3 regions of the Paenibacillus sp. MAHUQ-45 genome follow, and region 2 is predicted to be linked to each of the others. Evidence: predicted binding sites of a transcription regulator. Region 2 holds the regulator's gene; each other region holds the start of a gene.
What was found. Region 2 encodes NrdR, which represses ribonucleotide reductase genes. Its sites were predicted from a motif close to AACACNATATATNGTGTT; they were not measured.
Positions count from the first base shown of each region.

Region 1: the regulator NrdR is predicted to act here: its motif matches at 8,276-8,293, upstream of nrdI (class Ib ribonucleoside-diphosphate reductase assembly flavoprotein NrdI).
Region 3: the regulator NrdR is predicted to act here: its motif matches at 4,588-4,605, upstream of AC3Y23_RS26090 (anaerobic ribonucleoside triphosphate reductase).

Region 1 is NZ_JBYUPV010000017.1:50,392-60,300, reverse strand. It holds gene AC3Y23_RS26355 (ATP-binding protein) at 1-407, opposite strand, end outside; gene AC3Y23_RS26350 (response regulator transcription factor) at 395-1,075, opposite strand; gene AC3Y23_RS26345 (YceI family protein) at 1,219-1,941, shown strand; gene AC3Y23_RS26340 ((deoxy)nucleoside triphosphate pyrophosphohydrolase) at 2,070-2,459, shown strand; gene AC3Y23_RS26335 (Gfo/Idh/MocA family protein) at 2,536-3,534, shown strand; gene AC3Y23_RS26330 (ADP-ribosylglycohydrolase family protein) at 3,660-4,586, shown strand; gene nrdF (class 1b ribonucleoside-diphosphate reductase subunit beta) at 4,735-5,694, opposite strand; gene nrdE (class 1b ribonucleoside-diphosphate reductase subunit alpha) at 5,734-7,818, opposite strand; gene nrdI (class Ib ribonucleoside-diphosphate reductase assembly flavoprotein NrdI) at 7,805-8,164, opposite strand; gene AC3Y23_RS26310 (hypothetical protein) at 8,591-9,909, opposite strand, start outside.
Region 2 is NZ_JBYUPV010000005.1:13,507-23,415, forward strand. It holds gene polA (DNA polymerase I) at 1-434, shown strand, start outside; gene mutM (DNA-formamidopyrimidine glycosylase) at 485-1,330, shown strand; gene AC3Y23_RS12800 (manganese efflux pump) at 1,526-2,290, shown strand; gene coaE (dephospho-CoA kinase) at 2,300-2,896, shown strand; gene AC3Y23_RS12810 (lytic transglycosylase domain-containing protein) at 2,893-3,456, shown strand; gene AC3Y23_RS12815 (alpha/beta-type small acid-soluble spore protein) at 3,529-3,747, opposite strand; gene nrdR (transcriptional regulator NrdR) at 3,913-4,389, shown strand; gene AC3Y23_RS12825 (TetR/AcrR family transcriptional regulator) at 4,561-5,196, opposite strand; gene AC3Y23_RS12830 (hypothetical protein) at 5,794-7,641, shown strand; gene AC3Y23_RS12835 (RidA family protein) at 7,638-8,030, shown strand; gene AC3Y23_RS12840 (hypothetical protein) at 8,091-9,131, shown strand; gene AC3Y23_RS12845 (homoserine kinase) at 9,265-9,909, opposite strand, start outside.
Region 3 is NZ_JBYUPV010000016.1:83,432-93,340, forward strand. It holds gene AC3Y23_RS26065 (vWA domain-containing protein) at 1-1,586, opposite strand, end outside; gene AC3Y23_RS26070 (FMN-dependent NADH-azoreductase) at 2,252-2,893, shown strand; gene AC3Y23_RS26075 (DUF1572 family protein) at 3,130-3,705, shown strand; tRNA gene AC3Y23_RS26080 (tRNA-Thr) at 3,791-3,862, opposite strand; gene AC3Y23_RS26085 (MTH1187 family thiamine-binding protein) at 3,952-4,269, opposite strand; gene AC3Y23_RS26090 (anaerobic ribonucleoside triphosphate reductase) at 4,807-6,798, shown strand; gene nrdG (anaerobic ribonucleoside-triphosphate reductase activating protein) at 6,795-7,310, shown strand; gene AC3Y23_RS26100 (ribonucleoside-diphosphate reductase subunit alpha) at 7,393-9,726, shown strand.

The sequences.
Region 1 (9,909 bases), on a different contig from region 2:
ATAATCGGTGCTGAGGCCGCCTTGTATTCCGGGCTGCGAGCATTGCTCAGATTCTCATTAAGCTCCAGACGCATGCGTTCCTCACTCATTGCCGGATTGGAGAATATCAGTCGACCCTCTTGATCTAGGATAATGATACACATATCCGTATTCAGCTTGAAGAACTGCTTTCGATTATCAAACAAATCCATGAGCCGAGGGGAAATGTCGATGGAGTTATCTTTGGTACTAAGGTCGGCAAATTCCTGAGCGAGCAGTGCAATGGTCTGCATTCGATTCTCCATAGCCTCCTGCCGAATCCACCAGAACGTGGCAGCTGTGGTGATCAGCAGGCCAATGCTGATAATCAGCAGATAACGGATGGTCCAGTAGTGCAGAATAGAGGTACCTTTAATCAGTTTGTCCATAGCTGATACCCCGTACCACGCAAGGTACGGATTTCCCCTTCGCTGTCAGGCCAGTGCGACAGGGCCTGTCTGAGCCGCTTGATCGACAGATCCACGGCGCGGTCGCTTCCGTCATAATCCATTTCCCACACATGCTCCAGCAGTTGATCCCGGGTGCAGATCTGGTTGGGCCGTTCGGCCAGGAATAGCAGTACAGACATGTCGCGCGGGCTAAGACTGACCTCTGCTCCGTTAAGGAAGACGCTTCGGGCGCTATAGTCAATGAACAGACTGCCGAAATGCCGCTTGCGGCTACCGTCAGACCATTGGGAGGGACGGCGCAGCACAGCCTTTACCCGGGCTACGACCTCCTCGGGGATAAAAGGTTTGGACATATAGTCATCCGCTCCACCATTCAATCCGGCGAGCCGATCCTTAATGCCGCCCCTGGCCGTCAGCATAATGACAGGACAACTGCTTTTGGCCCGGATATGAGTCAGTAGCTCGAAGCCATCCATCTTTGGCATCATCACATCCAGGAGAATCAGGGATGGGGGATTTAGAGTAAAGGCCTCCAGCGCGGCTTGTCCATCGGACGCCCGGGTGACGCTGAAGCCTGCTTTTCGCAAATAAGCACTGAGAACACGGGAGATGGCCTCTTCGTCCTCTACAATCAGAATGGACTGCATGATCACAGAGCCTCCTTCTAAAAAAGTACACCAATTTTATCATAATCACGCTGGCGCTGCTTTGACTTATTCCCGACATATTTCTTTGTTAGAATGAGGACTGTCCTTGTAGAGACAAAGAATTTGGGATGGAGGGAAGTACGATGAAGAAGAAATCACTACTGATTCTTGTGGGCGGAGTTATTGTCGCAGGAAGTATTACAGGGTACATCCTGCTGAACAAGTCCCTGGGCAATAACATCGACATCGAGTCAGTTATCCCTGATACGGCGCAAACTAGTGCCAATGGCGGATCGGGAACCGCAGGGGCAACATCAGGACAAGCCTCCGGGGCGGCGGTAACAGCAGAACAGTTAAATGGCGAATGGAAGATTGCCGATACATCGAAAGTATACTGGTCGGTGACCACTTCACAGGAAACCGTTAACTTTGTGGATAAGAAAGTACAGGGCAGTTGGAACGTGAATCTGGATGACAACACAGCCATGACGGGGCAGGGCACTGTGGATATGAATGCCTTGAATTCCGGCAACGTGCAGCGCGACGAGCATGTTAAATCCGGGGATTTCCTGTCGGTTGCAGAGCATCCAGAGTCTACTTTTACGGTGAAGTCATTCTCCAAGCTTCCGGCTGAATGGAGTGAGGGAACGCCTGTCCCGGTTGAGATGAAGGGAATCCTTACGGTAAAAGGAATTGAAAAAGACGTTACCTTCCAGACTCAGGCTGTATACAGTAAGGGACAGCTTCTGCTGTCAGGAACAACTACAGTTACTTTCGGCGATTTCGGCCTAAGCAACCCGCATACCATTGTGCTGAGTACCGAAAATAATCTGGACGTGCGCTTGGAGCTTGTACTGACCAAATAACATAAGAAGTATGAACAAAGGACGTTTTCCGGCCCGCAAGGCACTGGTAAACGTCCTTTATTTGCGCGGAATGGTATACTCTCTTTAGAGAGCTGAGGCTTATTTAGGAATTCAGGAGGGGGTAAGTCGTGATCGACGTTGCAGCGGCCATTATTTACGACGAGACAGAAAAGGTACTGATAGCCAAGAGACGGGCGGGCAAGTCTCAAGCGGGCCTCTGGGAATTCCCCGGTGGCAAGCTGGAGGCAGGTGAAAGTGTGCAGGATTGTTTAATTCGTGAGCTGCAGGAAGAAATGGGGATTGAAATCCTTCCCTTTGCTGCCTTCGGGATGAATGAGCACAGCTATGGAAACGACCTAAGTCTTCGATTAATCACCTGGAAGGCGAAGTATGTGAACGGAACGATCACCTTAACGGATCATGATGATTACCGCTGGGTTCAGCCAAGAGAACTAGGGGGATATACTTTTGCGGCTGCAGATATTCCGTTTGTGGAGCGGCTGATGATCAATGGCTGAGATGTTTTTTTACTTAGGAGCAACGGTTTGATAGAATCATAGGTATCTAGGAAAAGACACTAAGGGAGAGACGTCAATGTCTATCGATAACGCTTACACAATAAAATGGGGAATCATCAGCACCGGTGCAATCGCCAGCCAATTTGTCTCGGATCTACTGCACGCCAGCAACGGTGTAGCCCATGCCGTAGGATCGCGTAGCCAGGAAAGTGCCGATGAGTTTGCCCAAAAGCACGGTATCCCGCATGCCTACGCTACCTATGAGGAATTGGTCAACGATCCGGCGGTGGATGCCGTGTACATTGGTACTCCACATCCGTTCCATAAGGACAATGCGCTGCTGGCACTGCGTGCAGGCAAGGCGGTGCTCTGCGAGAAGCCGTTTACTGTGAACAGTGTCGAACTGGGAGAGCTAATCTCTTATGCCCGTGAGCAGAAGCTGTTTCTTATGGAGGCGATGTGGAGTCGTTTCCTTCCGGTGCATGCCAAAATTCGGGAGTGGATTGCAGAGGGGCGAATCGGTGAAGTGCGTCTGGTGAAAGGCGATCTGGGCTTCCGCGCTGACTGGAACCCATCCAGCCGCCTGCTTGATCCCAAGCTGGGCGGGGGTGGACTGCTCGATGTCGGCATTTATCCGATTTCCCTGACCTCGATGATCTTCGGGCCGCACCCTGAGCGTATTCAAAGCACGGTCCATATCGGCGAGACAGGCGTAGACGAGCATTTTTCGCTGCTACTCTCCTATGGAGATGGCAAGGCGGCGTCCATCAACGGGGGCGTTCGATTGAAAATGCTGGAACAGGCCTATATCTTCGGCACGGAGGGTTATATTGTCATTCCCGACACACTGGTCAATCCGAGATCTGTCGAGCTGTATGTCAATGATGTTAAGGTGGAGACCTTCCAGGACGATCGCGCCTCCAACGGCTATGCTTTTGAGGCTGAGGAAGTCGGTCGATGCCTGGCAGAGGGACTGACAGAAAGTCCGATTCTGCCATTGGAAGAATCATTGGCGATTATGAAGCTGCTGGATGATATCCGCGCCCAGTGGGGTCTCAAATATCCGAGCGAATAAGCAAGTAGGAGCAGAATCTTAAACATCCCTTGGGGCAGCTATTTGTGCGGCCTACGACGGATGTTGTTTGTTGTATATAGTCCACCAAGAAGAATAGATCATAAGACTGTACAAGGAGGGAATGCATGATTGCCAAAATGGACCGTTATCTGGGTTGTTTGACTGGACTCGCTGTGGGGGATGCGCTGGGCACAACTGTAGAGTTCAAACCACCGGGAAGTTTCGAGCCGCTGCAGGATATGGTCGGCGGCGGGGTCTTTGGCCTGACAGCGGGTCAGTGGACCGATGACACGTCGATGGCTCTCTGCCTGGCAGAGAGCCTGCTGGAGAAGGGCGATTTCAATCCCGGAGATCAGATGGAACGGTACGTAAAATGGTTTCGGGAAGGGCATCTCAGCAGCACAGGAGAATGCTTCGATATCGGTAATGCAACGCGTGCGGCATTGCTGCATTATGAGGCGACAGGCGAGGCCTTTAGCGGTTCGGTGGACCCTTCAACAGCCGGCAACGGACCTATTATGCGGCTGGCCCCGGCCGTGATGTACTATGCGGAGCGCCCGGAGGAGGCGATAGCGTATGCAGCGATCAGTGCAAGGACGACGCACCAGGCCCAAGCTTGTCTGCATGCGTGCCGCCTGATGGCTGCCATCCTTGTAGGGGCGCTAAGTGGGTGGAGCAAGCAGAAGCTGCTAGCTCCTGAATCACACCGGGATTGGCTGGAAGAGGGTTCATTGGCACCAGCAATAGAGGAAATCCTACAAGGTTCATACCAAACCAAGGAACCGCCAGCTATCGAAGGGTCCGGTTATGTGGTGAAATCGCTAGAAGCAGCCTTGTGGGCTTTCCATCGATCCACAAGCTTCGCGGAAGGCGCACTGCTAGCAGTGAATCTGGGCGACGATGCTGACACTACCGGCGCCGTCTATGGACAGATTGCCGGAGCCTACTATGGGCTCTCCGGCATTCCTGCAGCGTGGCGAGACAAGCTCGCCATGCGTGAGGTCATTACGGACTATGCCGAAAGGCTATACCGTGAGCGTGCCTGGGCATAAGCGCGGAGGCCGAGAGAATGGGTGTTGATCTAGCAACTGCCAGGCAAACCCAGCACCCGCATTTCACAGTAATACTATCCGTCGCGCCAAAACAAACAGCCAGACCCCTTTAACGGGGCCTGGCTGTTTGTTTTTTATCCGATATATCTTAAAACTGGAAGTCTTCGTCTCTCAAAGGCTCCACGTTCATGGCGCGAACGTAGCCGTTACCTTTTTTGGAGAAGAAATCATGCTGCTTCGTATGGGTACTGATTCCGTTCTGAACAATCGGGTTGATCTCCTCTTCATCGAAGAGCGGATCATGTCCGAGGTTCATCATGGCCTTGTTAGCGTTGTAGCGAAGGAAGGTCTTCACTTCTTCTACTAACCCGATGGAGGCGTAGATCTCCTCGGTGTATTTTTCCTCGTTCTCGTGCAGGAAACGTACTAATCCCACAAGGGTCTGGTGCAGATCGCGCTGCTCGTCTTCTTCCAGCTCCTCAAAAATCTCCTGGGCCAATACGCCGACGTATACGCCGTGAATGCTCTCGTCACGCAGGATCAGGTCGATGATCTCGCCGCTGCAGGTCATTTTGCCTTGACCGGCCAGATAGAGCGGATAGAAGAAGCCGCTATAGAACAGGTAGCTCTCCAGTAGCACGGAAGCCGCCATGGCGAGGTAGAGGTCTTTTTTCGATTCGATAGCCTTGTAATATTGGGAGATTGTCTCTGCTTTGGTCTGGAGGCGAGGATTCTCTTCCACCCAGCGGAAGACGGAATCAATCTCTTCAGTGCTCGCCAGGGTTGTGAAAATACTACTGTACGACTTGGCGTGAATCTGTTCCATCATCCCCATGAAGCCTAGCACCGCTTTGCGTTGCAAGCCGTCCACATGCTCCATAATCTGTGGCATGCCCACGCCGCCTTGTACGGTATCGAGCAGGGTCAGTCCGCCGAGCACCTTCATGTAGGCATCCTTCTCCAGCTCACTCAGGGTCAGCCAGGACATTTTATCATCGGATAGCGGAATTTCGTCATCGGTCCAGAACTGCATAATATTCTGATTCCAGAACATCAGGGTGAAATCATCGTCCGGTCGGTTCCAGTTTACGGCTTGGATAGCGCTCATATCTTGTAATCTCCTTTTCTGTTCACAAAAAACCTATGGTTACACCGAGCAGGTGATACATTCCTCGACAGATAGCTTCTTGGTCCGTGTGTAATACAGCGACTTCAGTCCTTTGTGTGCCGCGTAGAGATAACAGCGGGCCAGTTCGCGGGTGGTAACATCACTGTTCACGTGCAGGACGGTGGAAATCCCTTGGTCAATATGGGGCTGGATCTCGGCAATCAGATCAATGACCTTGAACTGGTCCATCTGATAGGCGGATTTATAAAAGAACACATTGTCAGGCTGCAAATAAGGCATCGGATAGTATGTAGTGGAGTTGGCATAGGTCCGGGTCTCGATTTGCTCCACAATTGGCATTACGCTGGAAGTAGCGTTCTGGATATAAGAAATGCTGGCCGTTGGCGCGATCGCCAGACGGTACGCATGGTACAGACCATTTTTGATAACAGAATCACGTAATTGCGCCCAATCCTCTTGGGTAGGGATATAGATATCCTTGAACAGTTCTTGCACCTTAGGTGTCACCGGACGATAATCCGTAGTCAGATAACGCTCGAAGTAGACGCCTGTGGCATAATCCGATTCCGCAAAGCCATGGAAGGTCTCACCAGTCTCAGCGGCAATCTCCATACTCTTCTCCAGCGAGTGGAAGTTCATGGTCATGAAGAAGGTGCGGGCGAAATCGCGGGCCTGTTCACTCTCATAGGCAATCTTGTTCTTGGCAAAATAACCATGCAGGTTCATAACGCCCAATCCTACGGAGTGCATCTCCTTGTTCGCCTTTGCCACGCCTGGGGCATTGGAGACGGTGGTCATATCGCTGACAGCCGTCAGGGCCAGCATGCCTTCATGTACGGATTCACGGATTTTGCCATGCTCCATAACGTTGACGATGTTGAGAGAAGCCAAGTTACAACTGATGTCCCGGCGGATGGTGTCTGCCTGACCGTAATCCGTGATTTCCGAAGTCTCCTGCAATTGGAAAATCTCTGTGCAGAGGTTCGACATCTTCACTTGGCCGATATTTTTCAGTGCATGTGCCTTGTTGGCATTGCTCTTGTTCATAATGTATGGGTAACCTGATTCTAACTGAATCATGGCGATCTTGGTCAGCATTTCGCGTGCGCCCATGGCGACTTTTTTCTTAACGCGCGGGTCAGCAAGCAGCTTGTCGTACATTTCGTCCAAATCCATATCGTCCAGATGGGTGCCGTATGCCTGGTACACACTGTATGGCGCGAATACATGCAGCGGCTGATTATCCTGAGCCAGCTTGTAGAAGCGGTTCGGCACGATTAGCCCGATGGATAATGTTTTGAGCCGCAGTTTTTCGTCAGCGTTGATTTTTTTTGAATCCAGGAACTCTAGTACATCCCAGCCAAAAATATTATAGTAAGCCGCCCCGGAGCCTTTACGCTGCCCCATTTGGTCGGCATAGGAGAATCCATCTTCCATGAGCTTCAGCACGGGTACGATACCTTTGGCCGCATCTTCCACGCCTTTGATCGTCTCGCCGCGCGAGCGCAGCTTCGAGAGGTTAACCGCCACACCGCCACCAATTTTGGAGAGCTGCATGCAAGTATTGAGTACATAGTTGATCGAATTCAGCGAGTCATCCATTTCCAGCAGGAAGCAGGAGACCATCTCGCCCCGGCGGCTCTTGCCTGCGTTCAGGAAGGTCGGCGTAGCGGGTTGAAGACGTTGCTCCATCATGGAGCGAACCAGCACACGGGCGGTGGCGGCATTGCCGCGGCCCAGGTGCAGAGCTACCACTGCTACACGGTCTGGATAGTGCTCCAGGTATTGCTTCCGGTCGTTGGTCTTCACCGCGTAGTCTGTGTAGAACTTGGAAGCTGCCATATAGGAAGGGAACTGGAAGCCATATTCATGCGCGATTCGGTAGACATCCTCGATCTCCTCAGCACTATAGCGTTCGTACAGGTTCTCGTAATAGTCATTCTCTATCATATAATCCACTTTGGATTTAGTATTTGCAAAAGTAAGACTGCGCCGCTCCACTTCTCGCATAAATTCTACAACCGCCTCGCGGTCCTTATCCAATTGGAAGAATCCTTGTTCGTCTCTCTTCAAAAGCATGTTGTTCAGCTCAATATGCCGCAACTCGGTTCACCTCCTGTTTAATCCGTTCTACATCGCCAAAAGTTCCCGACAACTCGAACTTGCCAATTACCGGCACATTGTACCGCTCTGCAATCAAATCTGCGCTATTCGCGAACAGTTGACCCCAGTTTTTATTGCCGCTGGCGGCGATTCCTTTTAGCCTTGTATGGTTGTTCTCCAAAAAAGAAGACACCTTCTCTGGAATTTGTCCAAATCCGGTGGTGTATGTAACAAGTACATAAGGCTCGTCTATCGTCATATGCTCTTCGATCTGTACGGCCGGCAGCTTCAGCTTGCCGATGAACCGCTTGACGTTGCCTGTTTTGGAATCATAAGCGATCAGCATGGTTGTTTTCCTCCTTAGTGGAAGCATTGTTCCAGCTTATTAAAACTAGATTTTGGGACAAACCGCGCCCTGATAGGGTTTATCCTGTATATAAACCGTTTTCCTGGTAATAACACTATATTTAGAGACGCTTAATCATTTTATCACTAGATATGGATAAGTCAATAGATCTCAAGGGGTAGGGAGAACGCGCAAATCGCAAGATTTTATACTGAAAAAAGCGCTAGATTGAGAAGAAATATCAGCGAAAGAGCAGGTGGAATAAGGGATTTGGATCAGGTCCAGAATGCGCAAAAATACGAGATCCAGAGGGTAAAAAATTTTTAAAAGTAATCCTTGTCTCTTTTGTGAATGGAGGGAGTGGATTTGGCAATAAACACCCCCCTGAACGGAATTCAGGAGGGTGCCTGTGCTATCTTGATTCACTTAGTTCACTATACTCAGACTCCCGACAGAAGTTACCACAAACACCGGAACGCTCTCCTCACCAGTTTCGGTCTGCAGTATACCGTAGCCGCTCTGGAATTGACCGCTCAGCAGTACGGAGCCTGTTACGTCGGCTTGATAGCCCTGAAGCAGGAGGAAGCGACCATCGGTGTATATAATGAAATTGCCCGAATTGTCGAATTGAATTTCACCTTTTATCGATACATTCTGGAAAGGATGAAGCTCCAGTTCCGAAGCCTGAATTAGCGGATACTGTTGTACAATCTCTGAGAATTGGTAGGTTTCCCCGAATTTTCGATAGATGGCTGTCTGCCCCACATTGCCATTTCCGGCATCAGCACCAACATTGTGTACAAGAATGGAACCGTCAGGCTGAAGTTCGTAGCTATCTCCGCTAAAGGAGAATAGTTGTGAAATTCCTTGCATCTGCAGCGCATAACCTGTAAAAAGTGTCCTGCCATTATCGTCCGTGCTATCAGCTTCAGCGACGACTACAAGCTCTCCGGTGACTGTCTCAAAAGCTTTCTCAAAGAAGAGCCGGTGCAGAGAGGAGAATCCGGGAATAACACCCATAGAGAAAGATGACACAGCGTTGTCCTTGTTCATAACAGCATAATGGAGGGAGCCGTTGCTGTCAGTTGCCGCGACATAGACCTTGGCTCCATATTTTCCTTTACCGGAAATTACATTATTGTAGCGCCCCTGATCCCCACCTCCAGGGAGTAAGCGTACAGGTTCAGCTATATTCCAGGCAAGACGGACCGCCGATATCTCTTCGGAGTGGTCTTTTAATGGAGATAGCTCGGTGTAGAGCTTAATTGCGTCCTCGTATGCTCCGTTTTTGGCTTTGCTTGCGGCATTTTTAAGTAGTTTGGCATTTTGAGTATCTATGTACTTCAGCACTGGGGTAGCCGCGAAGCCTGCGCTGCTTACGAACTTGCGGTAGGCGGCAGCATGTTCTGCGAAGGCGGCGATGTTCTTGCCCTCCAGGTCCTTCTTCAAGATAGTACGTCCGCTGCTTTCCACCTGCTCCTTGAGCCAGGGGGCTGCATACTTATGGCTGCCGTACGCCTGTTGCATGGACAGGGTGCTTTCCAGCAAGGGACCGAAGCTTCCGGCGGCAGCCAAGGCCTTTAGCTGAGCGGTATCGTGGCTGCGAAATGCCTTGTTCAGTTGCTCCTGCTTGGCGGCCGAACCGCCGAAGAAGGCATCCGGTATCTGCAGCAACTTCCATTTCACTTCCTCCCCGCTCCCGTCACTGTTTAGGGCAAGAGTGTCCAAAAACTGTTTTTTGAAAC
Region 2 (9,909 bases):
CCCGATTCATCGAGCAATATTTTGAAGTATTCCAGGGTGTGCGTCGTTATATGGATGAGATTGTGGTGGAAGCACGGAAGAATGGCTATGTTACCACACTGTTGGAACGCCGTCGTTATCTGCCGGAGATTAATGCCAGCAATTTCAATCTGCGCTCCTTCGCGGAGCGTACAGCAATGAATACACCGATTCAGGGTACAGCCGCAGATATTATCAAGCTGGCGATGGTCCACATGGACAAAGCGTTATTCGAACGCGGATTGAAGAGCCGCATGCTGCTGCAGGTACACGATGAGCTTGTGTTCGAGGTGCCGGAGGAGGAGCTGGAGCTGATGAAGGTGCTGCTGCCTGAGGTGATGGAAGGCGCACTACAACTCTCGGTACCGCTCAAGGCAGAGGTAAGTTATGGAAGTAACTGGTATGAGGCGAAATAGAACCCCCGCGTGCCTCTGATATCCGGTATAATGGAGTTGAGGTGAGAACTATGCCGGAATTACCGGAAGTAGAAACAGTGAAGAGAACACTTAACGAATTAGTCAAAGGAAAGCAGATACAGCACGTCACTGTCCGCTTGGCGCGGATTATCCAGCGCCCGGACGATACCATGGCCTTTGCCCATATGCTGGCGGGTCATACCATTGAAAGTGTGGAGCGTAGAGGTAAGTTTCTGCGGATTTTGCTGGACGGTCTTGTGCTGGTCTCCCATCTACGGATGGAAGGCCGCTACGGGCTGCATGGCAGTGATGAACCGCTGGACAAGCATACACATGTCATTTTCCATTTTACAGATGGCACCGAGCTGCGGTATACAGACGTGCGCCAATTTGGCACCATGCACCTGTTCCAACCAGGGGAGGACCTCAGTCTGCCGCCGCTAAATAAGCTGGGAGATGAGCCACTGGAGCCTTCTTTTACCCCGGAACGATTCAGGAAGATTGTGTCTGGCAAAAGCACCAAAATCAAATCCCTGCTGCTGAATCAGGAATATGTGGTTGGCATTGGGAATATCTATGTAGATGAATCGCTGCACCGTGCGGGTATTCACCCGGAGGACAGCCCTAAAGCGCTGAGCCGGGAACAGCTCGACAAGTTGCATCATGCGATTGTATCCACGCTTACGGAAGCCGTCAATGCTGGTGGCTCCTCTGTCAAATCATATGTGAACGGCCAAGGGGAGAGCGGTACCTATCAGCAGCAATTGCTGATCTACGGCCGTAAGGACCAGCCATGTGCCGTCTGTGGAACATTGATTGAGAAGAGCGTAGTCGGCGGCCGTGGGACGCATTATTGTCCTAACTGCCAGCGTGTTAGCTCAGTTCAGGCTAAGTAATCAATTCTTTTAACCGGCTTGCCGGGTCTTGCCTGAGTTCTCTAGGTTTTACATTGAACTTCATCCCAAGCTGCAGATGGTTGACACCCTCAATTCGTCCCGCCCATATACTGTGTGAAGAATGCTCTAATCAAGCGAACGTTCTGCCTGTGTAATCTTACTCGGTCGGACGGTTCTTCACGGGAGGGATTGCGGGTGCTCAGCCCATTTTTATCATTGCTGTTATTGGCGTTGGCCCTGAGTCTGGATGGATTTGGTGTAGGCATTACATATGGTTTGCGAAAAATGAAAATACCGCTGCTCTCGATCCTGATAATCTCGTTATGTTCTGGCATCGTCATCTATGTCTCCATGCAGGTTGGCGTATTGCTGGCACAGGTGGTATCGCCCAGTATCGCTTCGAGAGTAGGTGCAGTTATCCTTATCCTGATGGGCTGCTGGTCACTGATTCAATCGCTGATCCAGAAGGAGAAAGAGGATCTGAGTGCACAGCAGCAGGAAGAGGACACCGCGCGGATCTCCGCAGTCAATATCTCTGGGCTCTCGTCCGAAGACGAATATGGAGAGGTGGCTGCTGATTCGGAAGGTTATGATGATGACCTCGCTCAGCCAGTGAAACCGGCGGTATACTCACTGGAGCTGCGGCGGCTCGGCATCGTGGTCCAGATCCTGCGCACCCCTTCCTCTGCGGATCTGGATGCTTCGGGAAGCATTTCGCCGCTAGAGGCCATGGTACTTGGAATCGCTTTGTCGCTGGATGCGTTCGGTGCAGGACTGGGTGCCGCACTGCTGGGGTTCAACCCGGGTTGGACTGCGGTGACGATTGCGTTGTTCAGCGGCAGTTTTCTGATCATGGGGATGAAGACAGGATTCAGGTTCGCTGGCAGCTCCTGGATGAGTCATGCCGCTGTCCTGCCTGCGTTAATGTTGATTGTAATGGGAATAATGAAGCTGTTATGAGGTGAGTACATGATCATGGGCTTAACCGGAGGTATTGCATCTGGAAAAAGCACAGTGTCAGCACTGCTGGTGAACAAGGGAGCACAACTGGTAGATGCCGATGTCATCGCCAGAGAAGTGATGCTACCCGGACACCCGGTGCTGGCTGCCGTCGTTGAACATTTCGGAGAGGATATTCTGTACCCGGATGGTACGCTCGACAGAGCGAAGCTCGGGAACATTGTCTTTCATGAGCCTGAGGCCCGCCAGAAGCTGAATGGCCTGACCCACCCGGCGATTCGTCAGGAGATCAAGGATCGGATGTACCGCATGGAGCAGGAAGCGCCGGAGACGCTGATTGTGGTAGATATTCCGCTGCTGTTTGAGTCAGGGCTGGAAGGTCTTTTTCAGGACATTATTGTAGTATATGTGCCCCGTGAGATTCAGTTGGCGCGGTTAATGGAACGGAACAGTCTTACACAGGAGCAAGCGGAGAGTCGTCTGCAATCGCAGATGGATCTTCAGGAGAAGACGGGCAGAGCGAGCTACGTCATTGACAACAGCAGGGATCTTGAGCATACTGAGGCCCAGGTTCTTGCTTTGTGGGACAGGCTGGGGTTGTCATGAGCTGGCTGCGCAAAAAAAGAGTCCTGCTACTCCTGTTCATCGGCTTTACAGCGATACTGTTCCTCAGCACGAACTGGATGTCGTGGTTTTATCCGATTCAATATAAAGAAGAGATCCGTGAGCACAGCACGACCTACGAGATTGATCCGTTCCTTGTAGCGGCGATTATCCGGGTGGAGACAAACTTCAAGACTGGAAAAGAGTCGAAAAAAGGGGCGATTGGTCTTATGCAATTGATGCCGGATACGGCTAAATGGGCCATGGAAAAGGCCAAGCTCCCCGATGTCTCGCTGGATCGACTGAAGCATGAGCCGTCCGTCAATATTGAGCTGGGGACTTGGTATCTATCCTCGCTGTCCCGTCAGTTTGACGGCAATCTTACGGCGGTCATCGCTGCTTATAATGCCGGTCCGGGTAACGTCCAGAACTGGCTGAAGCAAGGGACCTGGGACGGCACGGAGGAGAATGTGAAGGATATCCCGTTTGGAGAGACGCGTCATTATGTGCAGCGGGTGATTTATTATCATAACCAGTACATGGATATCTACAAGGGATTTTAGCTATATATATCAAAAGAAGTATTAAACAGCCCGTGAGCCGTTTAATACTTCTTTAGTCAAGCTATAGGCAGATTAGTGAACTTGACCTGCCAGTTGTTGTTCAGCCAGAGTTACAAGACGTTTAGTGATGTAACCACCGATCGAACCGTTTTCGTAAGAAGTTTTATTGCCATTGTATCCGTCTGCAGAAAGCGTGATACCCAATTCTTGAGCAACTTCGTATTTCAATTGTTCCAAAGCTGCACGGGAATTAGGAACTACCAGGTTGTTGGAGTTGTTGTTTTGGCCCATTGCTGTTCACCTCCTATCGGTTGGTAACTGTATTATGTGCCGGACTTGGCATATTCATAACATCAAACAAACGGTGATTTATGGAAAAAAGTATCGGGCTCTAATTAGCCAGATGTGTACCGGAACGGGACGCACACTATTTTGCAAAAGGAAGTGATTAAGCTTATGAAATGCCCTTACTGCGATCATACAAATACCAAGGTGCTTGATTCACGTCCGGCCAACGAGAATAAGTCCATCCGCCGTAGGCGAGAGTGTGAGCGCTGTAGCAAGCGTTTCACAACGTTTGAGATGATCGAAGAGACTCCACTCATCGTGATTAAGAAGGGTGGCAGCCGCGAGGAATTCAGCCGTGATAAAATCCTCCGCGGATTGATTCGCGCCTGTGAGAAGCGCCCTGTGCCTGTAGAGCGCCTGGAGGTCATCGTATCAGAGGTTGAGAAGACTCTGCGCGGCATCGCCCTGGCCGAAATCGAGAGCCGCCAGATCGGTGAGCTCGTGATGGAGCAGCTCTATCCGGTCGATGAAGTAGCATATGTCCGCTTTGCCTCCGTGTACCGTCAGTTCAAGGATATCAATATGTTTATGAAGGAACTGAAGGGCCTGCTCTCCAAGACTACGGGTGAGTTGGATAGCATCTAGGCATATAGGGGGAGTCTTGCGGAATCGCTGCTTAATTGGAGATAACTTCTGCAGGCTTTAGGAGCGACTAAGATGTTAGATAATTGGAAAAATAGCCCGCCACATTAACTTGTGGCGGGCTATTTGGTTTTTTCACCAATGAAAGATAAATTCAATTATTGAGCGTACATGTTATTCCTCGGACATCGGAGTATGGTAAATGTGGAGACTAATTCGGGTCATCTCGCTGGTGGATTTTGCGAAGTCGGACCCAATCCATTTGGCGAGAGCATTATATAGCGCCCCGGCTTTAAAGTATATACGGTACTTATTTTCGTCGGTTGTGTCATGCGCGTTAGACAGCATCATTTCATTCAAGCAATCTAAAATGATGTAATCTAACTTGGCACTTTGAAGGGCTCTGTAGATATTGCGTTGCTCATAAATCACTTCAAAAAGCACGCTGATAAACTTCTCAGGTTCTTTGGCTTTTCCTGTTAATTCATTGGTGTAAGGCAAGAGCTTTTGATTAATCTCAAAAATAAGCGAATCGACTAAATCCACCAAGATATCCTGTTTGGAGGAATAATTGTTGTAGTAGGCCGTTCGAGAGACCCCGGCGCGCTTCACAATGTCAGTGATGCTGATTTTGCTAAAGGGCTGCTCCTGGATCAAGAAGACTAATGCTGTGCAGATGGCTTCTCTGGTCAAGCGATTGGTTTCTTTATTGGAAGAATGCTTAGATGTGTTCGGACTGTATAATTCATGATTTGCGATGACATTTCCCCTCCATTTGTACGTTCTGGCGTTACTTTTATTGTTTTTCATGATTCTTTTCAATATGCTTAAACCATATGGCGTTACAAATGTAATGTCAAAATTGTTGTTAGGTAAGCCTAGTGGGAGGAACTAACCCTAAAAAGCGAAGATGAGGGGCTCCCTCCTCAACTAACGGCATTTTTGCACCTTATTTTCCTTTGATATGGGCAAATGAGGGAAATAAGGGCATTTTTGCACCTTATTTTTCGGAAAAACACGCTGGAGAGGTACTTCTGGAAGATTTAAGGTGCAATATTGCACTTAATTTCCACTAACCCCTCGCTGCAGAGGATTTAAGGTGCAAAAATGCCCTTAATTACGCTTCGATCCGAACTTAAGATCCTCACTTAATTTTCGGTCGTCATTACGGTGAATATTTGGACTTCCGGTCGCTGTTTGTTGTCTTCAGATTTCTTCGATTAATCCGCTTCTAGCGGTTAAAATCTGGGCACGGCTGAGGCTGTCGACGGGAGCTTGGCGATCGCTTTCGCTCCTACATTTCCGACCATTCCACTTTGTTCCTTCTCGCTTTTTGTTACTTTCTTTTGTTTATCTTATATATGTTTGTTTTTTATGCGTTCTATATAGTTAAATTGGGAGGGCATCATGTTAATGAACTTATACAGACGAGGGTCAGCAGTGCTGCTGTTGATCCTGGCATTCTGTGCTACCGTATTTATAGGCAAAGAAACAGTAATCTCTATAACGACGATTATCATTTTGCTGGTTGAATTAGGCATTTCATATCTACTTCTAAAGAAACGTGAGAAGCTGCATGTGCTGGTGATCAGCGCCATAGTAACAGAAGGTTTATTTTTGCTGACCAAGGAGTTCTGGCTGCTTGCACTTTCTATCCTTCTGCTGATTGTGGCGGGCGTATGGAGAGGACTTTTAGGACAATCGGTAAGAAGAAGAGTCACTGCGTTTCTAGTAGTTCGAAAATTGTTATTTAGTGTTGTTGTTCTTATCGTTACTGCATTTTGGATTATTGGAATTTATGCGAAGCCTATTACTAAGCCTGTGGCATTAGCAGCGAATGTTACGGCCACCATTGACGAACATAAACTGGATTCGGCAGCAGTGATGCTACAGGATATTGAAATGATGAACTCCTTTGGAAGCCGTACCACCGGCTCAGAAGGTCACAATAAGTTTATTGCATGGCTGGAGCAGCAGGTAACGAATATGGGGCTGACCGTGTACCGTGATCAATATACTTTTGACCGATGGGAAGAAAAGAGCAGCTCTTTGCTTATTGATCAGCAGCCGATTCATGTCTCTTCAGCTTTTCCTTATTCCGGGGAGACGGACGAGAAGGGTGTGACGGGGGAACTGGTATACACGGAGCGTGGTGAGTATGAAGAGGCCAGCGGCAAAATTGCAGTCGTAGAAATCGAAAATCTGAAGGATTTTCCGATCGGTATTGTGATGAACATGCGGGAAACATCGCCACAGCAGAACAGAATCGCACCAAGCGAAGGCGATCTTGTTCTCACTACGGCCTTAAAAGGAGCTAAGTTGGAGCTAGCGAAAGAAATGGGCGTGAAAGCTGTTGTTTTAGTCTGGAAAGAGGTATCGGACGAGAAGGTTGAAAAGCAATATGTGCCTTTTACGGACGCCTATGCTGGAATCCCAGCGGTCTGGGTCAATGATTCAGAGGGGCAAAAGGTGATTAGCGCAGCTAAGGAGCATAAAGAAGGTACAGTGATTTTAGAAGCAGAGGAGCAAAAAAACGCACCGACGGAATCTTTTTATGTAAAAATTAACGGGAAAAATAAAGATGAAGCAATCATCATCAACACTCATACGGATGGTGTAAATGTCGTGGAGGAGAATGGCGCCGTAGGCATGCTGTCCATGATTCGTTACTTGCAGCAGGAGCAGCCGGAGCGAACGATGATCTTTGCTTTTGTGACCGGACATTTCCGGTTGCCGGAGTTCAAAGGGACTTCTCAGGCGACGTCCACCTGGATGGAGGGGCACCGTGAGCTGTGGGATGGCGAGAACGGCCATATGAAAGCTGTAGCCGGAATTACGGTCGAGCATCTAGGCAGCATGGAATGGAAGGACGACGACACGGGGCAGTATGGCCCGACGGGACGTATAAGTACAGAATATACCTATGCAGGTAATGAGATGATGGCGGCGATCTGGCAGAAGGCTGTTGAGCAGAGAGAGAATGCACGGACTGTAATTCTACGCGGACATAACAAGTTTGAATTCGGAGAGAGCCAACCTCTTTTTGAAGCAGGTATTCCTGTGCTTGGGTTCATTCCCATGCCGGATTATTTGCTGATGAATAGTGAGAACAGAGAGATGGACAAATTTGACGTGAAACTCATGCATTCACAAATTGTATCGCTGCTGAAAGCAGTTAAGCTGGTGGATGAGACGGAGGCAGACAAGCTTGGGGTGTCGGATGGGTATTCATTTTTCTATGGTCGAACTAAATGACTGTGGAGAATCGATTGAGGCAGGCTGGGATCGTGTTGCCTTCTGCGAGTGAACCTGCTGCTAAATACGCCAATTGTGTGTTGGTTAATGGATTTTTGTTTGTATCTGGTAAAGGACCTTCAAGCAAAGCTAAAGGGAAGTTAGGTCAGAAGTTCACAACAGAACAAGGATATAGGTATGCACGCGAGACTGGACTGGAGATTTTAGCTGTCGTCAAAGATTTTATCGGTTCGCTCGATAAGGTTAAACGGGTGGTGAAAATCCAAGGGTTTGTCAACGCAACGGGTGAATTTGAAGAACATCATAAGGTGTTGAATGGCTGTTCAGATCTTCTGAAAGGCATATCCCTTGCGGATATGTCTTTTGTGATTGAGTGTTCCAAACTATAGATGGTAAAATAATTATATGGAGTATTAAATTTGAAATAAGCATGAAGGGAGGATATTCCCATGCCACATAGAAACATTCGCTACGTGCTGCTGGTTGTTTTCCTTTTAAGTATGCTGATGCCGGCTACAGTCATTGCTAATGGAGGACCGTTATATTTTCCGGCTGATGGTTATGGTCTTCTGAGGCTGGATGAGCAGTCCAATATTAGCTTGGTTCGTGAGAAGATTGTTTATACGATGTCCAAAGGTTCCAATGACTATGGAAACAGTGCTGAAGTAAGCGTGGAATATGAACTCCATAATAAAAACGGTACAAACAAGGATATTGAAGTTTTATTTCTGACGCCATCTAGAGAGTCATTAACCGTATCAGAAGGAGACGAGCTTATTCCAACGAGTCTGGCACCTGAATTACGACCGGTAAACTGGAAGCCTCTGGTGAAAAATACAGTCATAGAGCCTTTAAGTGGCAAGGAATTAGTCCTATCTCGCTATGAGGGCGGTCATAGCCAGGCACAAGGAACACGGTTTCCCTTATCTTTCAAAGAGGGTGAGACAAAACATATCGTTGTTCGTTATGTGGAGCAAGGCGGCATGTATGATAAGGGCGTTATTAATATGATTTATTCGCACTTGTACTATTTGACGCCTGCTGAGTTTTGGGAAGGGAAGCCACAGGTCGAGCTGGAAGTGAAGCTGTATTCGCCTGACAGCAAGCTGCATTCGAATTTATTGATGGAGCAGACGGGGCCGACTACGTATAAAGCAGTTTTTAATGAACTGCCTAGTGAGGACTGGTATTTCTCATACATCGTCCCGAAACGCCTGCTTTTTCCTACGAACATAGAGAAGGACCACAATCTGATGGTGCTTGGCTCAGTCGTTTTGTTGACGGTGATAGCGGCAGTGCTTGCGCTTTATTTTAAGAAAAGTTTTCTGTTCACAATAGGGTCCATTTGCATTTTGTCATTCACGATCTATTATATATCCAAAATGGGCGGTTACCCATTTAACTTTATTTTTGTTACTTTTATCGATGTATTGGTGGGGGCAGGTCTTCTGACATGCCAGATTTGGATCTGGAAAAGGAATAAGCGTTAACTCCTGATTTCGTTAAAAGATGACAATGAAGCAGCATTGAACCAGGGTGTGCTATGAGGATCGGTGTAGTTTATTGTATTTGGTGGTAAAAACAGACCAGAGTCAGCGGGCTGCTTCTGGTCTGTAAGGCGCGTTACAACTGATGAGCTTTCACCCACGAAGCAAGAAACTTGAGCTTTCCGTCAAAATAACCATCATCCTGCCAGGCTCCCCATATAGCGCTTCGACTGGTATGCAGACCCATGAGCCATATTTGTCTAGCTGCGACAAACACGGGAATCATCGCAAGATCCTCCTCGCTTAAGGGACGTTCCTCGGTATAAGCTTCAAGGAATAGACGCCAGCATTCGTCCTCGTAGCTGCGGCTATCGGGATCGCCGTGGATGCGGTCCCATAAAAATACAGACAGATCATATGCGCGCCACCCAAATCCGCAGCAGTCAAAATCAAAATGGGTCAGGCTGCCGTCGGCTTCATAAAATACATTCCAGCCATGAAGATCACCATGGCATGCTCCCCAATCATAGCTTTGGCCTGAAGCAGCTGCCAGCCGAGCTTCCAATCGGCCAGAGATTTCCTGTACCAATTGCACGTCAGCCGGGCGATGCTGTAGAAATGGAAGCAGCTGCTTGAGCGGTTCGCTAAGCAAATGCTGTGCATTTAGCTGGAAGCGTTCATGCTTCGGCGTATAGTGATCCATCGCTTGATGAAGCTGAGCGACAGATTTTCCAAAGAGTACGCTGGTGGTAGGGTCAACCTTGCCTATCCCTTCCGCAAA
Region 3 (9,909 bases), on a different contig from region 2:
TCTCTAGTGAGAGTATAGGTATTCAAATCCGCCTCATAGACCCTCTCGTTATTAAGTAGAACAGGAAATAGCTTGAAAAATTTGATTTTGTATGCCCCATCGTGCAATTGACTTATGGAGTCAATACGGTAGTTTTCTAGAGGCTCAATAACCTTTGGTGCTCCTTTGGTGTAAGCATTGACATAATCAACCTCAATACGTTTCTTGAGATTGTTATAGAACTGTGACCCTCTTTGCACATTATTTTGTACCAGAGAGAAATCCAGCAAGTTAACCGATTGCGCATAATTGACCTGATATTTGAATAAGGCATTCTGTACATCAATGGAATTGTTGTCGAGCTTCCGTTCATAAGTTAGTAGAGCTGTCCGGGCTTGTCGCTGCGGAGCATTCATGTCCATCGCGAACGAAAACTCTTGACCCGGGGCAACCTTCTGTGATGGAAGGTATGTCAGTTTGTACTGCTTAACATATCTTTGGAAAATCGTATCGTAAATACGATTCAGTTCTGTTTGGAGGTCATCATCAATATTTAGGAAGAAGTGTTGTCCGCCTGTCTCCTGGGCGATGTACGACAAATTGTCATCCTCTCCACCGAACCCGATCATGTAAATAGGAATTCCTAATTGTTTGGACAGATCAATGACTGATTGAATAGAAGAACCATAGTCAGAGTCTATACCATCTGTAAATGCAATTACATACTTTGGCCCTTGCTGCTCATTTGTATCATACAAAGCTTTGGTTAAAGAATCGTACAGTGCCGTCTGTCCACCATCGGATACTAAACCGGACAGCTTTAAGCTAACCTCTTTCCGATTTGAAGTAAATGGAACATCTGCAACAGGCGGTGCATAAGTGGAAAAAGACAATAACTCGAATTGTCCCTTAGCCTCGGCAGGAATATTATCAATGAACCGGATCGCAGCTAATCGAACAAGATCCATCTTAGATGCAGACACACCAGTATTAGGAGATTCCTCCATACTCCCACTTTTGTCAATAACCAGATTAACACTGACCACATCACTATCTTCAACCAGGGAAAGACCTTGAACCGGCTGTCCGTTCACGTTGAACATTTCCTTGTTGAGCACCATTGGTGCGATCTCCTGCTGGAAGCCCTGATCGGCGAATAGTGAGAAATAGACATCCACTCCACGCCCTTCATACCGGGACGAGTCTACCTGGTTGACCTTGATAAAGGCTGGTTCCGCCGGAACCACCGAAGGTGAAGGAGATACTTCTGGCACATCGGTAGGTACGGGCGTAGCCGCAGCTTCAAATGAAGAATTGTTAGCTGTATTAGCCTGAACGGTCTTCAATTTATCTTGCTCCGTATCGCTTCCGGTCCTTAACCAGACGAAGATACCTACCGCCAGCAACAATCCTGCGATTATCGCAAAGGTTGTATTCTTCCAGGATTTAGCATTACACTTACCTACGACTCGAATCTCACTTGAAGATACAGCCTCAGGCTGTGGTGATGGTGCATCAAGCTCGGGCTCTCCCGCTAAAGCACTTCCGCATTTTTTACAAAAATGATCATTCGAAGACGCCTTGGTACCGCATTTACCGCAAAACATATTCATTCCCGCCTACTCTAATTATATTTAAATTAATTGTGACTTTATGGTGCATTTATCCCGGATATATACCAAAGTACATAATTCGACAACATACAAAATATTCCTTCATATCCCTCAAAATCTTACCGATGTTCGTGTAAGCACAAAAATGCATACTAAATATCAATGTAAAAAAGTTTATGATGTTGATGGCTTCAAAGTTTTTGATGTGTCTGTAAAAGAAGAAGATAACCATGGACTTTAAATGCGCGCGTCGAAAACACTGGTGACAAAGATCTAGAGTCCATTCTTATCAAAGCAGATATCAGCAACAAGGACGGGAAACACCTCAAAGAGTTATGGGTAAATAGGGTCAAACTTTAAAGGGCTCGCCTTTACTGAGGATAAGTGATGGAGAAGCTTGTTGGCGCAAGCGATCACGACCACCTTGTAATGGCTTGCCCTCGTTCCTTTTCTGGTTATAATAATTTTCCGCTTCATCGGTCCCCCTGCTTCAAAGCCCTCGACTACGCACTTGCATAGATCATGAAATGTCCGGACAAAATTAACCAAGACAACCACGCAGCAAAAATTCATCTTTTTGTGATTTAGTGTCACAGATTGTCCTGCTCATTTGTCTACATAAATGTACAACAAAAAAACTATTATGGAGGCACTATACAATGAGCAAGCTGCTTATCATTAACGCACATCCTTTGGTGGATTCAACGACTTCATTCAGTCTTGGTGTATTCAAACACTTCATGAAAACTTATGTGGAGCATAAACCTAATAATGAAATCATCGAACAAATTAACCTATATGAAGATGAGATCCCTTTAATTGATAAGACCGTCCTAGGCGCTTGGGAAAAATATGCGAAAGGTGAAGCCCTAACCACTCAAGAAAAAGAAGTCGCCGGAAGAATGAATGAAGTATTACAACAATTCAAAAGTGCAAATAAATACCTTATTGTGCACCCGCTGCATAACTTCAATGTCCCATCAAAGCTCAAGGATTATGTCGATAATATTATGATTGCAAGGGAAACATTTAAGTATACCGATACAGGATCAGTGGGACTTTTAAAGGATGGGAGAAGCATGGTCGTTATTCAGGCAAGTGGTTCGATCTACACCAATGATGACTGGTATACTGAAGTTGAATACTCACATAAATATTTGAAGTCCATGTTTAATTTCTTAGGTATTGAGGATTTCCAAACCCTTAGAGTACAAGGGACTGCTTTACTGGACAAGGACGAGGTGTTGAAGAAAGCATTTATAGAAGCAGAAGAGGCAGCTGTAACTTTAGCGAAGAAATAAATAATTCGACGCACACTTTAAACGAAAAAAGGCGCGGCTCCGACCCCCTCGGAATCGGCGCCTTTATTGTCTTTTTGAGGACACTGGTGAAGGGTATTGAACTCCCGGCCTACGCATTACGAATGCAACACATTTATGTGTTATTGAGTTCTATCAGGCTTGTGTCAGAACAGAAATAATGGACTTCTGATAAAATAAAATCATTAAAAATAATATACGAAAGCAAGGTGTTTGAAATGGATAATGAGCAAATCTATTTGGAAAGTATCAAAAAACAATTTCTTTATTACAAAACACATGGTGAAGCAGCCATCAATCAAGTAGATCCCGAACAATTATTTGTAACTTTTAATGACGATTCCAATAGCATTGCAACTATAGTAAAACACTTATGGGGAAATATGCTTTCAAGATGGACAGATTTTCTAAGCACTGACGGTGAAAAATCATGGAGAGATCGAGATTCGGAGTTTGAGAATGACATTAACACTAAAGAGAATCTTTTAATAAAATGGAACGAAGGCTGGACATGTTTATTCAATGCAATGGATTCAATTCATACGGATCAATTATCACAAATTATTTATATACGGAACGAAGGGCACACCGTTATTGAAGCAATCAATAGACAATTGGCACATTACCCATATCACGTTGGGCAAATCATTTACGCTGCAAAAATTCTAAAGAAGAGTAGTTGGGAAAGTTTATCTGTTCCAAAGCAAGGTTCCAAACAATATAATAACGATAAATTTTCTAAAGAAAAGGCAACAAAAAACTTTATTGATGAAGAACTAAAGAGAATTAATTAAATGAATCCAAGCAGAATGGTAAAAGAACAGGAAAGGCGCGGCTCCGAACCCCCGGAATCCGCGCCATTATCATTTTACTTAAGGATGCTGGTGAAGGGAATTGAACCCCCGACCTACGCATTACGAGTGCGTTGCTCTACCCCTGAGCTACACCAGCTTGAAGCTTTACTTTCGTCAAACAAAAAACATTATACTCCGTATTATGGAAAACGCAATCCCCTTTTTCGAGACTGCCAGCAAGTCCAGCTATTCCGACGAATCGGCGTGGAGCTTACGCTCTACGGACTCAAGCTTACTTTTGCTGCTAGAGGGCTTGTCGCGACGGTCATCGATCTTGACGGCGGTCGAGACACGCTGGGCTCCGTTAGTAAAAGGAGATTCATGTAGGGCCTCCACGGCGGCGAGAATCCGCTGCAGCGGGCCTTCGATAATAGTTCCCATGGACGTAAGCTCATATGTCACTCCCTCCACCGTCTCCAGCACACGCTGCATATCTGCAACATAAGCGCTAAGGCTGGTGCTACCCGTACCAATCGGAATGACTGTAACTTCAGCTATCGGCATGCTAAATCCCTCCCCTGTTCTTTTCATTTTGGAAAACAACTACTTTTCCCTTATTGTACCCACTCTCCGTCTCTCCTACAAACCATGCGTATACTTAATTTCTGCTAATCGCGAATTCTACCACTTGTAGCACAAAATCTAGTAAAAGCCTATATCTTTTTTATGGACGGTTTGTGGCATATTTTCAGATAAATTATGAACCATTTCAGGCTTTTTTGTGGATGATTTGTGGATTACCTGTGGATGGTTCTGTGGACTTCCTGTGGAGAAAAGGGATGATCTCAAGCGTGGCAAGGGTTCACTAAAATTCGGTAGACAAACACAATATATTGATGTAATGTAGTCTCTATCGACAAAATATAGTAGGGAACAGTTATTTTAACCTCCTGTCATAGGGAGATTAATAGAGGTGTGCAGGAAACAAAAACAGTGTCCGCATGCAAGCCTACATCACAAGACCGGGATAGCTATGAGAAGCACACGGGCATTTTCTGTAACAGCAGAGAATGTCCTTTTATATGGAGAGGAGATCAGTACATGACGTTACTGGAGAAGCCGTACCACAGTGGTCAACTGGCACAGGAAGAATTATTAGAAGAAGTTATTCATTTGGGACGCGATATTATTGACAGCCGAGACCTGGACTTACTCAGGGAGAACGCAAATTTGAACGGGGAGAGTTTCTCCGGTAAAATGAGCAAGTTCGGCAGTGAATATTCCAAATGGTATGCTCGTAATTTCACGATGCCGCCGCAGTTGGTACAAGCCATTAAGGATAACGTTGTCTATGTACATGATCTGGACCAATATGCGATCGGAACGACCAATTGTATTTTTATCCCGTTCGAGAAGCTTCTGCGTGAAGGCTTCAACACGGGCAATGGCAGTGTACGTCCCCCGAACTCGATTATGACGGCGATGGCGCTGGTAGCGATTATTTTCCAATCTCAGCAAAATGCCCAATACGGCGGCGTATCCGCCAATAAGCTGGACTACGATCTGGCCCCTTATGTCACCAAATCCTTTGCCAAGCTATTCCGCAAGGGCCTGGACTATTTCGAAGAAGGACAATCTACAGAGCCACTTGATCTTGGCGAGATTCACATGAGCCGCACCGATCTGGCAGAGCAATATCCTAAGGCGTTCCGTTTTGCGTTAAAAGAAACTGAGAGTGAAACACTCCAGGCCGCCGAGAGTATGATACATAATCTGAATACTATGTCGAGCCGGTCCGGCGGACAGATTCCGTTCACCAGCATCAACTATGGAACTTGCACCTCGCCGGAAGGGCAACTCGTGATCAGTTCCTTGCTGACGGCAACCATGCACGGACTTGGCAGTGGCGAGACGCCGGTGTTCCCGATTCAGATCTTCAAGTGCAAACAGGGTGTGAACCAGCAGCCAGGTGATCCGAACTATGAACTGTTCATCAAGGCCGCTGAATGTTCTGCACGCAGACTGTATCCGAACTTTGCCAATCTGGACGCGCCGCTCAATATGCAGTATTATGATCCTTCGAATCCCGATACCGAATTCGCCACTATGGGCTGCCGCACCCGCGTGCTTAGCGACCGTTTTGGCCGCAATCATTGCTCAGGTAAAGGTAACCTTTCCTTTAATACGCTGAATCTGGTACGACTCGGTTTGGCACATGGCATCGTCACAGGTCGCCGCATGGTAGCCGATGAAGAAGGCTTCTACAGAGACCTGGATCATTATATGGACGTTGCGCTGGACGGTCTGCTTCACCGCTTCCGCATTCAAGCCTCCCAGAAGGCCAAGGCATCCGATTTCATGATGCGTGAAGGGGTCTGGGAAGGCGGCGAACACTTGGCGCCAGAGGATAGCGTTGGCGAACTGCTGAAGCATGGCAGTCTGTCCCTCGGCTTCATCGGGATTGCCGAATGTATGAAGGCGATGTACGGTAAGCACCACGGGGAAGACATGGATGTTCATGCCAAAGCGCTGGCTATTGTCCGTCACATGCGGGAATATTGCGATCGGAAGAGCGAGGAATATAATCTCAATATCACCCTCTTCGCTACGCCTGCCGAAGGATTGTCTGGGAAATTTACGAAGATCGATCATAAGGTACTGGGATCCATTCCCGGTGTTACCGATCGCGAATATTATACCAACTCGTTTCACATTCCTGTATACTACACTCTTGGCGCTGCCCAAAAGATCAGTCTGGAAGCTCCTTTCCATGAGTACTGCAACGCCGGTGCGATCTCGTATGTCGAATTAGATGGCAACGCGCGCAGCAATCCGGCCGCTTTTGTCAAAATTATTCGCTACGCTCTAGAGCAGGAGATTAGCTACTTTAGCATTAACCACCCTATAGACCGCTGCCAAGGCTGCGGCTATGAAGGGGTTATCGGCACGAATTGCCCTTCCTGCGGCGCACATGAGAATGAAGTTCACATCCGGCGTCTACGCCGGGTGACAGGATATTTGACCGGAGATTATCAGACCCGCTTCAATGCGGCCAAGCAGGCGGAAGTAAGGGACCGGGTTAAGCATCTATGAATATTTGCGGCTACTATCCCGAGTCCATCAATGAAGGCGAGGGCCTGCGGGCCGTCCTCTTCATTAGCGGGTGCCGCCACCGCTGCCCGGGCTGCTTCAATCCGAAGACATGGAATTTTAATTACGGGGAAGTCTTTACCCCAGAGCGCAGACGCGAGCTGATCGCGGAGATTGCGGCCAACCCGCTACTGGACGGATTAACATTAGCAGGCGGTGACCCTTTCTTTTCTGCCGAAGAAGTAGTAGAGTTCATTGAGGAACTTCGTGCCACGCTCCCAGGCTTCCCTGTCTGGATCTACAGCGGGTACACGTATGAAGAGATTACAGCGATATCCGGTTCGCCGGAATGGCATCTGCTCAGCCAGTGTCAGGTACTGATTGACGGACGTTTTGAAGAAGCATTAAAGGATACGACTCTCCCCTACCGTGGGAGCTCCAATCAACGCATTATTGATATTGAGGCCAGCCTTACTGGCCCTGACATCGTACTTTGGCAGCCAACGACGCTTTAGCCGTTTTTGGCGCCTTTTACGGTCTAATAGATCAATTTTTAATAATCATAATTAAATTCAAAATATGAAGGGATGTAACATTATGCCGCAATTTGTAGTAAAACCCGATAATCGCCAATTGGCTTTTGATGAAAATCGCCTTTCCGTATACGCTGACCGTATTCTGAACGAACTTGAAGAACTCAGCAAAGAGTCCCTCCTACGCGGAGTACAATCTAAACTGCGTCGTGACGAAGTGAGCGGAGAAGAAATCAGCAGTGCATTCACGATGAGTGCCCTGGAACTGGTGAGCAAAGAAGAGCCAAACTGGAAATTTGCTGCTGCACGTTCGCTTTTAACTTCCCTTTATAAGAAAGCTGCTGTAAACCGCCGCTACAAAGCCTATCCGGAAGAGCCTTACGGTGAGCTGTACCCTCTAATTGCCGACCTGGTGAAAAAAGGGATCTATCGCGAAGAGCTGCTCTCCCACTACACTAAGGAACAAATCAACGAGCTTGGCGCTACGATTGACTATACCCGCGACCTGCTGTTTGACTATATTGGCCTGCTTACCCTGTCTGACCGCTATTTGGCCCATGATTTTGACGGCCGTGTTATGGAATTGCCGCAAGAGCGTTACATGATCATTGCGATGTACCTGATGCACACCGAGCCGGAAGAGAAACGTATGGAGCTTGTAAAAGAAGCCTACTGGGCGATGAGCAACATCTATATGACTGCCGCTACGCCAACCATGTCCAATGCGGGTAAAAAAGTAGCCGGCCAGCTCTCCAGCTGTTTCATCGATACCGTAGACGACTCTCTCGAAGGTATCTTCGATTCCAATACAGACGTAGCTCGTCTCAGTAAAATGGGTGGCGGTATCGGTGTCTACCTCGGTAAAGTCCGGGCCCGCGGCTCCGATATCCGTGGTCACAAGAACACCAGCTCCGGCGTTATCCCGTGGATTCGCCAGCTGAACAATACCGCTGTTAGCGTAGACCAGCTCGGTACGCGCAAAGGCGCCGTGGCTGTATATCTTGACGTCTTCCACAAGGATATTTTAGCCTTCCTGGATCTTAAACTGAACAACGGTGACGAGCGGATGCGTGCACATGACGTTTTCCACGGCGTCTGCCTGCCGGACTTGTTCATGGAAGCTGTAGAAGCACGTAGCCACTGGAACCTGTTCTGCCCGCATGAAATCAAGAAAGTGATGGGCTGGAAGGACGAGAATGGCCGCGCACTCGGGCTGGAAGATTTCTATGATGAAGAGCTTGGACAAGGCACATTCCGTGAGAAATATGCAGAAGCTACTGCCAACCTGGAGTTGTCCCGGATCACAGTTCCGGCCATCGACATCATGAAGCGGATTATGAAATCTCAGCTTGAGACAGGCACACCATACATGTTCTACCGTGACACCGTTAACCGTGCTAACCCGAACAGACATGCAGGTATGGTCTTCTCCTCCAACCTGTGCACCGAGATCATGCAGAACCAATCCGCTACTGTTATTGAACAGGAAGAACTGGTGACCAAAGACGGCCAGACCCGGATTGTCATCTCCAAAATCCCTGGTGATTTCGTAGTCTGCAACCTGAACTCCATCCACTTGGCCCGTGCAGTTCCTGCGGGTGTGCTGGAGCGTCTGGTGCCGATTCAGGTTCGTATGCTCGACAACGTTATCGACATCAACAACATTGAAGTATTGCAAGCTCAATATACGAACAGCCAATATCGTGCCGTTGGCCTCGGAACCTTCGGTCTGCATCACTTGCTGGCCCTGAAAGGTATCCGTTGGGAATCCGAAGAGGCTGTAGAATACAACAACCATCTGTACGAGCATATTAACTATCTACTGGTACGTTCCAGCATGGAATTGGCTCGCGAAAAAGGACGTTATCCGAAATTCGCAGGTTCCGATTGGGAATCTGGCGCATACTTTACTTCACGCGGCTACACTAGCGGCGAGCAAGAAGGCAAATATGTGACCACTGAGCAATGGCGTGAACTGCAAGAGGAAGTTGCCAAGGATGGCGTGCGTAACGCCTGGATGTTCGCGATTGCGCCGAACGGCTCCACTTCGATCATTGCCGGCTCTACAGCCAGTATTGACCCACTGTACGAGCTGCTCTCCTATGAGGAGAAAACAACGTACAAGATTGCTAACCCAGCTCCGGATCTGTCTGACAAGACCATCTGGTACTATAAAACAGCTTTCCTGATCGACCAGAACTGGTCCATCCGCATGGCTTCGGCTCGTCAGCGCCATGTCGATCAAGCACAAAGCTTCAACCTGTATGTGCGCCCTGACATCAAAGCGACAGAGTTCCTGGAGCTTCACCTGAACGCCTGGAAGGGCGGTCTGAAATCGACTTATTACGTGCGCAGCCGTGCATTAACTATTGAAGAGTGCGAATCTTGCGCGAGCTAACAAATTATTTTTATAAGACGAATACAAGAAATTAACAAAGGGCGAAAAGGGCTCGCCTCCCCAACTAAGAGCATTTTTGTACCTTATATTTATTAAATGAAGGTAAATAAGGGAAATAAGCGCATTATTGTACCTTATTTTAGAAAAAATGCTCTAAAAGAGGTTTTATAGTAGATTTAAGGT